2 regions of the Staphylococcus haemolyticus genome follow, and region 1 is predicted to be linked to the other one. Evidence: riboswitches for the same ligand, from Rfam matches in the RefSeq annotation. Region 1 holds a riboswitch; the other holds the start of a gene.

The links. Region 1 has a riboswitch for thiamine pyrophosphate ahead of EQ029_RS00865 (ABC transporter substrate-binding protein). Riboswitches for the same ligand answer to the same signal wherever they lie in the genome.
Positions count from the first base shown of each region.
Region 2: linked by a shared signal. The riboswitch ahead of tenA (thiaminase II) and the one ahead of EQ029_RS00865 (ABC transporter substrate-binding protein) in region 1 are both predicted to bind thiamine pyrophosphate.

Region 1 covers NZ_CP035291.1:190,911-196,404, reverse strand. Annotated here, with positions in the region: gene EQ029_RS00895 (CPBP family intramembrane glutamic endopeptidase) at 1-476, opposite strand, end outside; gene EQ029_RS12495 (hypothetical protein) at 893-1,090, opposite strand; gene EQ029_RS00885 (NAD(P)H-dependent oxidoreductase) at 1,445-1,999, opposite strand; gene EQ029_RS00880 (MerR family transcriptional regulator) at 1,992-2,402, opposite strand; gene EQ029_RS00875 (CPBP family intramembrane glutamic endopeptidase) at 2,479-3,315, opposite strand; gene EQ029_RS00870 (helix-turn-helix domain-containing protein) at 3,352-3,690, opposite strand; TPP riboswitch at 3,870-3,973, shown strand; gene EQ029_RS00865 (ABC transporter substrate-binding protein) at 4,032-4,943, shown strand; gene EQ029_RS00860 (choice-of-anchor I family protein) at 4,995-5,494, opposite strand, start outside.
Region 2 covers NZ_CP035291.1:869,571-875,064, reverse strand. Annotated here, with positions in the region: gene thiD (bifunctional hydroxymethylpyrimidine kinase/phosphomethylpyrimidine kinase) at 1-699, opposite strand, end outside; gene tenA (thiaminase II) at 692-1,381, opposite strand; TPP riboswitch at 1,457-1,559, opposite strand; gene EQ029_RS04150 (transglycosylase family protein) at 1,670-2,377, opposite strand; gene EQ029_RS04145 (single-stranded DNA-binding protein) at 2,716-3,114, opposite strand; gene EQ029_RS04140 (YwpF-like family protein) at 3,302-3,745, shown strand; gene fabZ (3-hydroxyacyl-ACP dehydratase FabZ) at 3,925-4,362, opposite strand; gene murA (UDP-N-acetylglucosamine 1-carboxyvinyltransferase) at 4,402-5,494, opposite strand, start outside.

The DNA.
Region 1 (5,494 bases):
TTAGGGTACATGAAAGCTCGCCAACCTAACTCTTCACCTAGATAAGCAATCATGCTAAATAGTATACCTATTGATAGATTAAGTATTATTGGAATCAATAAGTTGATAAATAGCGGTACATGTGGTAAGAAAATAAAAATTTCTTTCATTCTATCTTGTTGTTCTGTGCTATTTAGAAATTGATTGGGATTCAACATATAAGAAACTAAGTAAATAATTATCAAAGCCAATAGCATCATCAATGGATGTATAAACCAATATTTAATTTTTCCTAATCTAAGTCCGAAGAACTTCCAAAACTTTTTGTCACGATAATAAATTGCCCATACAATGATTGCCGTAATAGCAGGAAACAACATCGTTAAACTCGCAATTATTGAGAAAGCTTGAAGTCCGCCGATTAAATAAACAAGACCTTCAATACTATAGGTTAAAACGAACACTAAAATAATATATGTAAGTAATGAACGACGCATCGTTGATTTGGTACCTCCTTATGATTGATTTAATTTTTGGGCTTTCTTTTTCTAAGCCAAAGTAAAATGCTCAAAATAATTGCACTTCCTATATATAATCCAAGAAATAATCCTATTATGCCAAAAACGCCTTGTTGTGTTTCATGGAATTTAATGATAGATTGGCTTGAACTCATAAAGACAAATCTAACGGTTTCTAGACAGACTAAATGAAACAACATATTTGCCCATAAGGAACCAGCAAATTCTCTGTATAATTGTAACGTGATGCCAAATATATAAAACTGAATCATTAAACCTACAACTGACAATAGTTCTGGATTACCTAAATGTATTAAGTTTGAAATAATATGCGCTACCCCACCAATAATTGCAAATAATAATGCTTGGATAAATAATGATGGAATAAATTTGAACTATTTTCGTAACTCATTTAATATCAATCCACGAATCAACACTTCTTCTGGAAAAGCCTCATATAATACTGCGAAAAGACAATTAAATAAAAACATTGCCCAAATATGTATATCCGTACTTACGCTCACATTTTGCATTAAACCTGTACTAATACCTATTACTAATACGATAAATGTAATTAAAAATGGTAGTGCCAATGCTATGATTAAATCTCACTTATTACTATACCCTTTTAATTTAATTTCTTTTAAAATGTCTGGGTTCTTTGAGTGAATGTACTTTAATGTTATCAATGTCCCAACGGTAAATATAACTCCACTTATCAGTTGACCAATAGGTTACGCTAGACCATGATTCATAGCGAGCCCACCTAATTCTCCTGCAACTTCCAATATAGCAATTGTGAGAATCATATAAGTTAAAATCTTATAAATACTAAATTGCCTTACCTTCATAAATCATTATCTCCTTCAAGTTAAATTTTTATGAGTGCAATTTAAGGCTAACATACTAAAGCACAAAGCTTAATAACTGCTTTGTGCTTAGTTTATTTATATGGATTTCATTACCTTTTCTACAAGACTATTCACTTTTTTATTTACAGATTGCTTATTACTTCGGTTGAGTTGATCAATATAAAATTTTTTTATATTAGAAATACCAACTAAATTTAGTGGATACTTCAATACTCTATAACCTAGATTCAAATTTAATAAATTAAACCATTCACTTCCACCAATTGTATATATAACTATTGCTTTTTTATCTTTCCATAAACCGTTTTTATAATATTGTTTATTTTTGAAACTAAAAGCCTCATTAGGCCAAAATGTCATATCAATAAATCCTTTAAGCAACATTGGCATGTTTAACCAATATAGAGGATAAATGAATATTAATGTATCACTTTGATTAATAATATTTATAAATTTATTTTGCTTATCTGTTAATTCATGTTTATATCCTTTTTCTAAAATAAGTATGTCTTCTTTAATAAGTTGTAGATTGAAAATATACTTCTCTTTATTTTCCAATTTTTGAGTTAATAATTTAAAAATTCCATAACATGTCCCTGATTGATTTCCAGCGTATATAATACTAATCATACTCTTTAACTCCTGCTAACATATTCAAAATTTCTGTTTTATTTTCCTCAAATTTCATGTCTTGTGAGAGCTCCTTAACTTGTTCCAATCTATTCAATATATTAATTTGTTCATTAATACTTCTTTTATAATCCTTAATAATTCGATCTAAGTACTTAGTAGATTGGATGTTACACTCTTTTGAAGTAGGCTTGTTAAATAAATTTACAATATACTTTATTTCTTCTAGGCTTAAGTTTAATCGTTTCAAATCTTTGATAAGTTTCAATGTTGTATAGACAGTCTGATTAAATTCCCTATAATTATTTTGATTTCTAGAAATGTTAATCAAGCCTTTTTCTTCATAATAACGAATCATTGATTTAGATATATTAAGCTTTTTGGAAACTTCATCTATTTGCATTTTTTCATCCCCTTCCTATGTTATTTAAAAGTTATCATTAAACTATACTTGAAGGTCAATAAAAAAAGAGACTAAATTAGTCTCTCAAATTAATTCTCTGCACACTTTTCATTGCAACTAAAATTATTGCTATTACGAATAATACTATTGCTATGAGTGAAGATGTATTACCGTATGCGCCACCGGTTAGGAGTATGTTTTTAACTTTAATAATATATTGAATTACGCCGTAGTCATCGTTATGCGTTGCGATATGGACAAAGTCTGACAGGTTCCAGCACATATGCATAAAAACACTTGGCCAAATTGAGTTAAATTTATACGCCGTCATACCGTACAATATACCAGCGACCGTGCCACTTACGACTAATAATATTAGACTAACACCAGACATCCCTCCATTAAACAAATGGACTAAAGCGAATAATACTGATGTAACAATGATGGCAAAGGTAATATTCTCTTTCTTTTCAATGTAGCCCATTAATAAGCCTCGTACTGTTAATTCTTCAGCTATAGGTGCACATACTCCACCTAAAACAATAATTTCAAATAACATTTCTAAATATTCTATTACAGTATCAGCTTTCGTTATTTCAAAATGACCTGGAATAAAGACACAATAAATGATGATATTTATAATCGGAATCAGTAAGCCAACTGATAGATAACTTAGACTAAACTTAAGTGTGTTAATACGATAGTCACTTAATTTCTCTTTAAATCCTTTATTAATTAAAAGTTTAATGAATAAAAAGGTAAGTCCCACATAGGTGATACCATGTAAGATTGTTTCAAAAGATTTCAAATCTAACAAATGCCATAGTAAAGCAATATTTTGCGCAATGACTGTTAATACAAACGTCAAAATAATGACACCAATCATTTTTAAATACTTAATTATTAAGCTCATCATGTACCTCCCAAGTTGAGTTAGGAGACCTCACTATTAACTTGTAAAGATTTGTGTTATTGTACCGCACACGATAACTACCAAAATTAATACGAACCACCACTTTTGAGATAAGAAATCCCAAAAATTTAAATGTTCAGGATATGATTGTGATTCTTCTCTTTTATAAGGATGAGACGTTTGCCCTGTTAATAATTCGTCTGTGGAAATGTCAAAACGTTGCGCTAATTGCACAATCATTTGCGCATTCGGTTCAATCGTACCCTGTTCCCATTTGGAAACGGTTTGGCGTGTCGTGTGTAATTCAGTAGCTAATTGATCTTGAGTTAGATCATTCTCTTTACGATGTTTCCTAATCTGTTCAGCAAGTTTCATAGTTATGGTCACCTCTCTTCTAACTTAGCAAGTTCATTTGTCACTTTCCGCATACAAAATGGCGCGTTCCCTTTAATTTCGCTAACATTTTGTTTCCAAAACTTAGCATATCATGTTAACTATATTTTTATCAGTCAATTTTCTACTATACAAATTTATGCTATGTTATTAATAGATAAAAAAATCACTAGGGGTGCATTTAATATGCTGAGAGAAAGTAAAAAACTTTCAACCCTTGAACCTGTTGGTTAGTACCAGCGTAGGAAAGTGAAATACATATACTGCTATTTCTTTCAAATTCACTTTTTTACGAAAAAATTGTCTGTTGGAGGAATTTTTTTATGGAAAAATTAATTGTTGGTTTAGCATGGTTTTTAAACCCTGATCACTTACCTTTAATTTTAGGTATTGAAAAAGGCTGGTTTAAAGAAGAAGCGTTAGAAATTGAAATGATTGAACCAGAAAAACACTTCGATGCATTGGAAGAAATCGAAAATAATTCAATGGATATTGCAATTACTGAACCTATTCATTTAGTTGAAGATAAAGCAACTAATCAAAATGTGGTAGGTTTTGCCAGATATCTACACACTAATGGCGGTGTTATGTATAACAAAGATAAAGGAATAAAGACACCTAAAGATTTAGTTGGCAAACGTCTTCAATATCCTGGAGCCCCTGACCTAGGAGGTATTGCTATTGCCAAAACAATGATTGAAGCTAATGGTGTAACATACAAAGAGGGAGATATAACACCAGTTAATAATAATTTTTATCATACTGACGCACTATTAAATGATAAAGCAGATGCTGCCACACTTATATTTGAAAACTTTGAGATTCTCGAAGCAAAAAGTAAAGGTTTAAATGTAGATTATTTTGCATTAAAAGATTATAACGTGCCAGACTTTTGCCAGTTAATTTTTATTACAACTCCTAATAAATTAAAAGAGGATAAAGGAAAAATTAAAAAATTCCTTAAAGTCATTAAAAAAGCAATTCAATTTATTAATACTCATCTCGAAGAAGCAGTCGATGTTTATGCTAAATATACTCAAACGGATGTAAGTAATCAATTAAATAAAGACACAATCATTGCAACTACCAAATGTTTTACTAATGATTTATCTATGAGCCCAGAATTTTATGATGACTTACAATTATGGCTTAAGGAAAATGGCAAAATTGAAACAACTATAGATGCTAAAGAATACTTTAATAACCATTTATTATTTAACAGAACCTCTAAATAATAATGATAAGAGCACACTAAATTTCAGATTAGCGTGCTCTTAATTTATATATTATTTCTCAGATTTCGAAGTTTTGCGTTTTCTAATAAATGCTAACCCTAAACCACCAAGTAACACTGACCATAACGTTGTATTTGTTTCAGTTTGACCTGATTTTGGCAGTTCTTTTTTTACGTTATCAGACGAAGTATTTGCATGGTTTGACTTATCAGATACTACACTTCCATGGTTAGTTGTCACTGCGTGATGACTTGAAGATTTTGTGCTTACCACACTCAAGTTATGAGTGTTAGAATTTACTGTTAGCTTATCACGGCTTTCTTCTTGATGATTTGCATGGGCACTATGATTAATATTGTGTGAAGCACCTTTACTCTCTACTTCTTCATGTGATTGTGCACTTGTATCATTGTTATCTTCTTTATCTGAGATAACCTCGTCGCTATCATCTTCAAAAATGTCACCGTCGACTTCATAAGGTGGTTCTAAGCCCTCATCATTTCCATTAGTGTCATCAGAAGAATGGTTGTCTTCATCATTACTTGAAGTAT
Region 2 (5,494 bases), 680 kb from region 1:
TTCATAGATTGATTTACCTTTTGCAAGTTCTGCAGTAATTACCGCTGAAAATGTACATCCGGTGCCGTGAGTATGTTTTGTATCAAAGCGTTGATCTTCAAAAGTATATACATCATCCTTAGTAAACAAGAAATCTTTGGCATTGTTTAAATCAGCAGAATGCCCACCTTTTATTACGACGCCTTTACTACCTATCTCGTTAATAAATATGTTACCAGCTTTTCGTATATTTTCTTCAGTGTCTATTTTGATACCAGTAATTTCCTCTGCTTCAGGAATATTAGGCGTGACGACATCTGCTAAAGGTAGTAATGTATTCTGTAAATGTTTCTTAGTATCATCATCCATAAGTGAATCACCACTTTTAGCAAGCATAACTGGATCAATAACGTATGGAATATCTGAATGCTGTTTCAAATAATGTTGGATTAACTCCATTGTTTCATGAGTTGCAATCATGCCTGTCTTAATAGCATGTGGTAATTCATCATTAAAGACACTGTCTAATTGTTCTTGTACCCAACTTATCTCAAGATTATGGATGTGTTGAACGCCTTTCGTGTTTTGCGCAACAATACTTGTAATCGCTGCCATACCGTAGACGCCACAGGCATGAAATGATTTTAAATCGGCCATTACACCAGCGCCACCTGATGGATCAGTTCCTGCAATTGTTAAAGCAATTTTGGGTTTATGCATTTTTGTCGCCTCCGAAGTTCCACTGTTCATTAATATAAGCCATATTAAAGAAATTACGTTCATGTATAGTACTTTGTAAGAAACTTTCTTTAATATCTTTTTTCTCTTGTTCTGTACAATTTGCTGTTAATTCATCTAATAAATTGTCAAATACTTCGATTAATGGTCGCATTTCTGTGCTATAGAAATCAAACCATTTCGATGTTACTGAATCTCTATTTAGATTTTGATCATCTAATGCCATTTTAGCTACTACTTCATATACATAAGGACAAGGTGCCATTGCAGCTATAGTATACGCAGCATTTTCATGTGCATATGCGTGATAATACATATGTTTAATATAATGATCTCCACTAGGTGGCCATACTTTTTCTTTAACAATTTCTTCATAAGGTTCGTTGATATAATCTGCTAGGATTTCATGTGCCTCAACCTCACCATCAAGCATAAATTCAATTTGTTCAACTAAAAATTTAACATCCTTCATTGATGGCGCTTTTGGGATAAGAAGTGCATATAAATTTGTAAATTCTTTCAAATATGATGCATCTGCTCTTAAATATTGACGTACTGCTTGAGCATCTAAATCCCCTTTTAATAGGTCTTGTATAAAACCATCATTATAAATTTCTTCAATAATAGGTTGCGCAGCCTCTTTAATCTCAGTTGAAAATGTCATATTAATCCTCCTTAAAATTAAAAAATGCTACATTTCAACGTAGAAATGTAGCTATCATTCAATAAAGAGAACGTAACATTTACATAACTACTTTCCTACGTTGGTACTAACCAAATCAGGTTATAAGGGTCTGAATTAATCATCTCAGCCATTTACTATGGCTCCCCTAGTAGCATTAATTTATTAATTTAACAATATCAAAATGACTGCGTTTTATCAAACAAAACAAAAAAGAGTGGAACAAAATTCACTGTTCCACTCTTACTTTAAAATAATTAAATTACTATATTATGCAGTTACCCATTGTGAAGCGCCTGCAGTGTTATATAATTTAACTGCTGCAGCATCTTGTACGTCTTCAGGAGCTTGTGCTGGTGAAACACCTTTATATTCATCAGGAGCTACTGAATCCCAAGTAGATTGTAAGAATTGATATTTACCTGCTGCACCTGAACTTGGGTTGATAGCAGTAATGTCGCCACCAGATTCACGTTGTGCAATTTGTTGTAAATGACTGTTAACATTTACAGAAGAACCACTTGAAGCATTGTTATTTGAAGAACTTGAGTTAGAAGTTGTAGCTTCAGTTTGTGGTTGTTGTGTTTGTTCAGTTTGAGGTGCTTGTTGAGTTTGAGTTGGTTGAGCTTGACTAGATTGTTGTTGTGAACCAACTTGTTCAGCTGAAGTTTGATTAGAAACAGTTGAAGCTTGTGCACTTACATCTTGTTGTTGAGAAGCTTGACCTGATTGTGCATAGTTCCAGCTCCAATTAGTACCATCTGATTCAAAATGGTAAGTGAAACCTTCATAATCAAAAGTTACATTGTAAGCACCTTCTTGGATAGGGCTATCATTTAATGATTGATCGTTTGATTGAGCTAATTGAGCTAATTCTGCTTTATTTACTTGAGCTTCGCTCGCATCTGCGTGTCCAGCGTTGCCAGCAACTACTCCTAAACCTACTGCTAATGATGAAGCAATAATTGTCTTTTTCATAATATATATATCCTCCTAAGAATGTTTGTGTCTTAATTAATTTTACAAGTAACACTTTAACATCCATAAAATCATAGTAGGTTACAGTGAAATAAAAAAAGACAGGACTTTTTTACATAGAAATTACATTAGTAAAACCATAATTATTTCAATTGCAAACTATCATGACAGTTTTGAATAGGTAAATAAACATCTTTTCTTTGTAATATTTATGAAATCTTTCAGATAATTAAATGGATAATTTAATAGCCTCCCTTATAAAATTCTTTATATAAGAGAGGCCATGAGTATAATTAAAAGAAGTTTTTATAGTAAAAAGGGATGGAGTTATTAGAACATTAGTTAACATCAATCACTTCAAGGTGATCAAAGGAATAAGCGTCTTCATCATATGAGGTGTTAGGAAGAATATTATCATTTTTAGATTTAGGGGACATAAATTTAATTGTTTCAACATATAATTCAGTCACAAAGTGCGTTTGGCCATCTTTATCGTACTTACGAGATCTCATTTGTCCTGTAATACCAACTAAAGTGCCTTGGTCTGTATATGATTCTATATTTGTTGCTGTTTTACCAAATGCCTTACAAAAAATATAATCACAAGCTATTTCATTATTTTCATCTTTATAATTACGTTCAGTTGCAACACAGAACGTAGCTATTTTCACCTCCTCGTTTTCAAATATTTGTGCCTTTTTGGTCAATCGACCTACTATCACAATTTTATTTAGCATGTGTCACCTCCTTCTATAACTATATTATTCATTTATAATTTAAGCGTCAAAATTCTATTTTTAATATTTTTATTCCTCTTAATACACAAAGTTTGATATATTTAAAGAAAATAATTGTAAAACTCATATTAGATTATTAATAATTTCATTTTTTGCATAATTTAAATTTTTTTGGGGATGTGATGAAGTGAAGACATTTAAAGCTGTACGTTTTCAAATCGTAAACGAAAATGGTGGAATAACTGAATTCGAGTTAGAAGATGGTGTAATCATTAATAAAGAAAATAGTGGCACAGGTTGGCTCTTAGAGGTTGTCATTTCAAATGCACATTATGAGACAATGAAAAAATATTATGATGATCAAACTTTATTGGACATTAGAGTCGTGATAACGCGTCCTTCAAATGATCCCGCTTTATTTGATGCCACAATTAAAAGCATTTCTGAATTCGAAACAACAATGTCAATAGTATTTGACTGCCATATTTATACTTTACGTCAAGTATATGCAGAGAGTTTATTAGAACAGTTGATAGATGAAGGTCTTTCTGGTGAAGAGTTAAAAATAACATTCAATCGAATGATGCAATCAAAACCAAAACTTAAAGAAGAAAAATTTGAGAGAGAATAAAAATGAGGCTGAGACAAAATTAAATGTCTCAGCCTACTTTATCATTTTGTCAGTTGCTGACTGATTTGAAAATGCGCTTGAATCAAGCTTTTTTCAAACCTAGTCATCCTTTCCGGGGTAGGCCAACGAAATAAATTTTGAGAAAATATTATTTCTGTCCTACTCCCATCTATGATTATCTAAGCATTTTGAATTGCGAAAGTTAGTTCACAACTGCAAGCTAATTGTCCATCAACAGTTGCTTTAGCTGTACCTTTTCCAATCGGACCTTTAATTTTAGTAATTTCTACTTCTAACATTAAAGTATCACCAGGAGTTACTTGCTTTTTAAATCTACATTTATCAATACCAGCAAATAAAGCAATTTTACCTTTATTCTCTTCACTGTTTAGCATAGCAACAGCTCCTGTTTGAGCTAAAGCTTCAGTAATTAGTACGCCAGGCATTACAGCATAATCTGGAAAGTGTCCTTGGAAAAATGGCTCATTACCAGATACTTGTTTTAAGCCCACACATCTTTTGCCTTCTTCATATTCAACTACACGGTCAATTAGTAAAAATGGTTGTCTATGTGGAATAATTTGTTTAATTTGATTATAATCGAAAATTGTTTCCATAATGTAAGTCCTCCAGAAGTTTATACGATAATTATCTTATTAATAATTTACTCTTTCAATGTTAGCGCCCAATGATTTTAATTTCTCATGGAAATTAACGTAACCACGGTCTAAATGTTTCAATTCAGTAACCTGAGTTGTACCTTCAGCTACTAAACCAGCTAATATTAATGCTGCAGCTGCACGTAAATCCGTTGCTTTAACTTGAGCACCTTGTAATTGACTCTTACCTTGTATTTTAGCGCTTCTGCCTTCTACAGTAATATTTGCATTCATACGTCTGAATTCGGCAACGTGCATAAATCTATTTTCGAAGACTGTTTCAGTTATCACTTTATGACCTTCAGCTGTTAATAATAACGCCATCATTTGTGATTGCATATCTGTTGGGAATCCAGGATGTGGCAATGTTTTAACGTCAACTGGTTTAAGTTCATCCTCAGCAGTGACTCTTACACCATCTTCTTGGAAATCTAAATTAACACCCATTTCTTCTAGTTTATAAATTAAACTAGTCATGTGTTCCTTCACAGCGTCTCTAACAAATACATCACCACGTGTAATTGCAGCAGCTATGATAAGGGTACCTGCTTCAATTCTATCTGGAATAATTGAATGTTCAACACCTCTTAATTTTTCGACACCATGAATTGTAATAGTATCAGTACCAGCTCCGGTAACTTTACCACCCATTTCATTGATATAGTTTGCTAAATCAACAATTTCAGGTTCTTTAGCAACATTTTCAATTACTGTTTTACCCTTTGCAAGTGAAGCAGCCATAATAATGTTTTGAGTTGCACCTACACTAGGGAAATCCAAATGAATATCTGTACCTTTTAAACCATCTTTTGTACTAGCATAAATATTTCCATTTTCAAGGTGAATTTCAGCACCTAGAGCTTCAAAACCTTTAATATGTTGCTCTATTGGTCGTGCACCAATTGCACAACCACCTGGTAATGCGACAATGGCATGTCCTAATCGAGCTAGTAAAGGACCCATAACCAATATGCTCGCACGCATCTTACTAACATATTCATAAGGTGCCTCTTCTTTTAATGTTGTAGATGCATCAACTAATACAGCACCTTCTTCTTTGTTATACTCCACATTAGCGTTTAATGTTGAT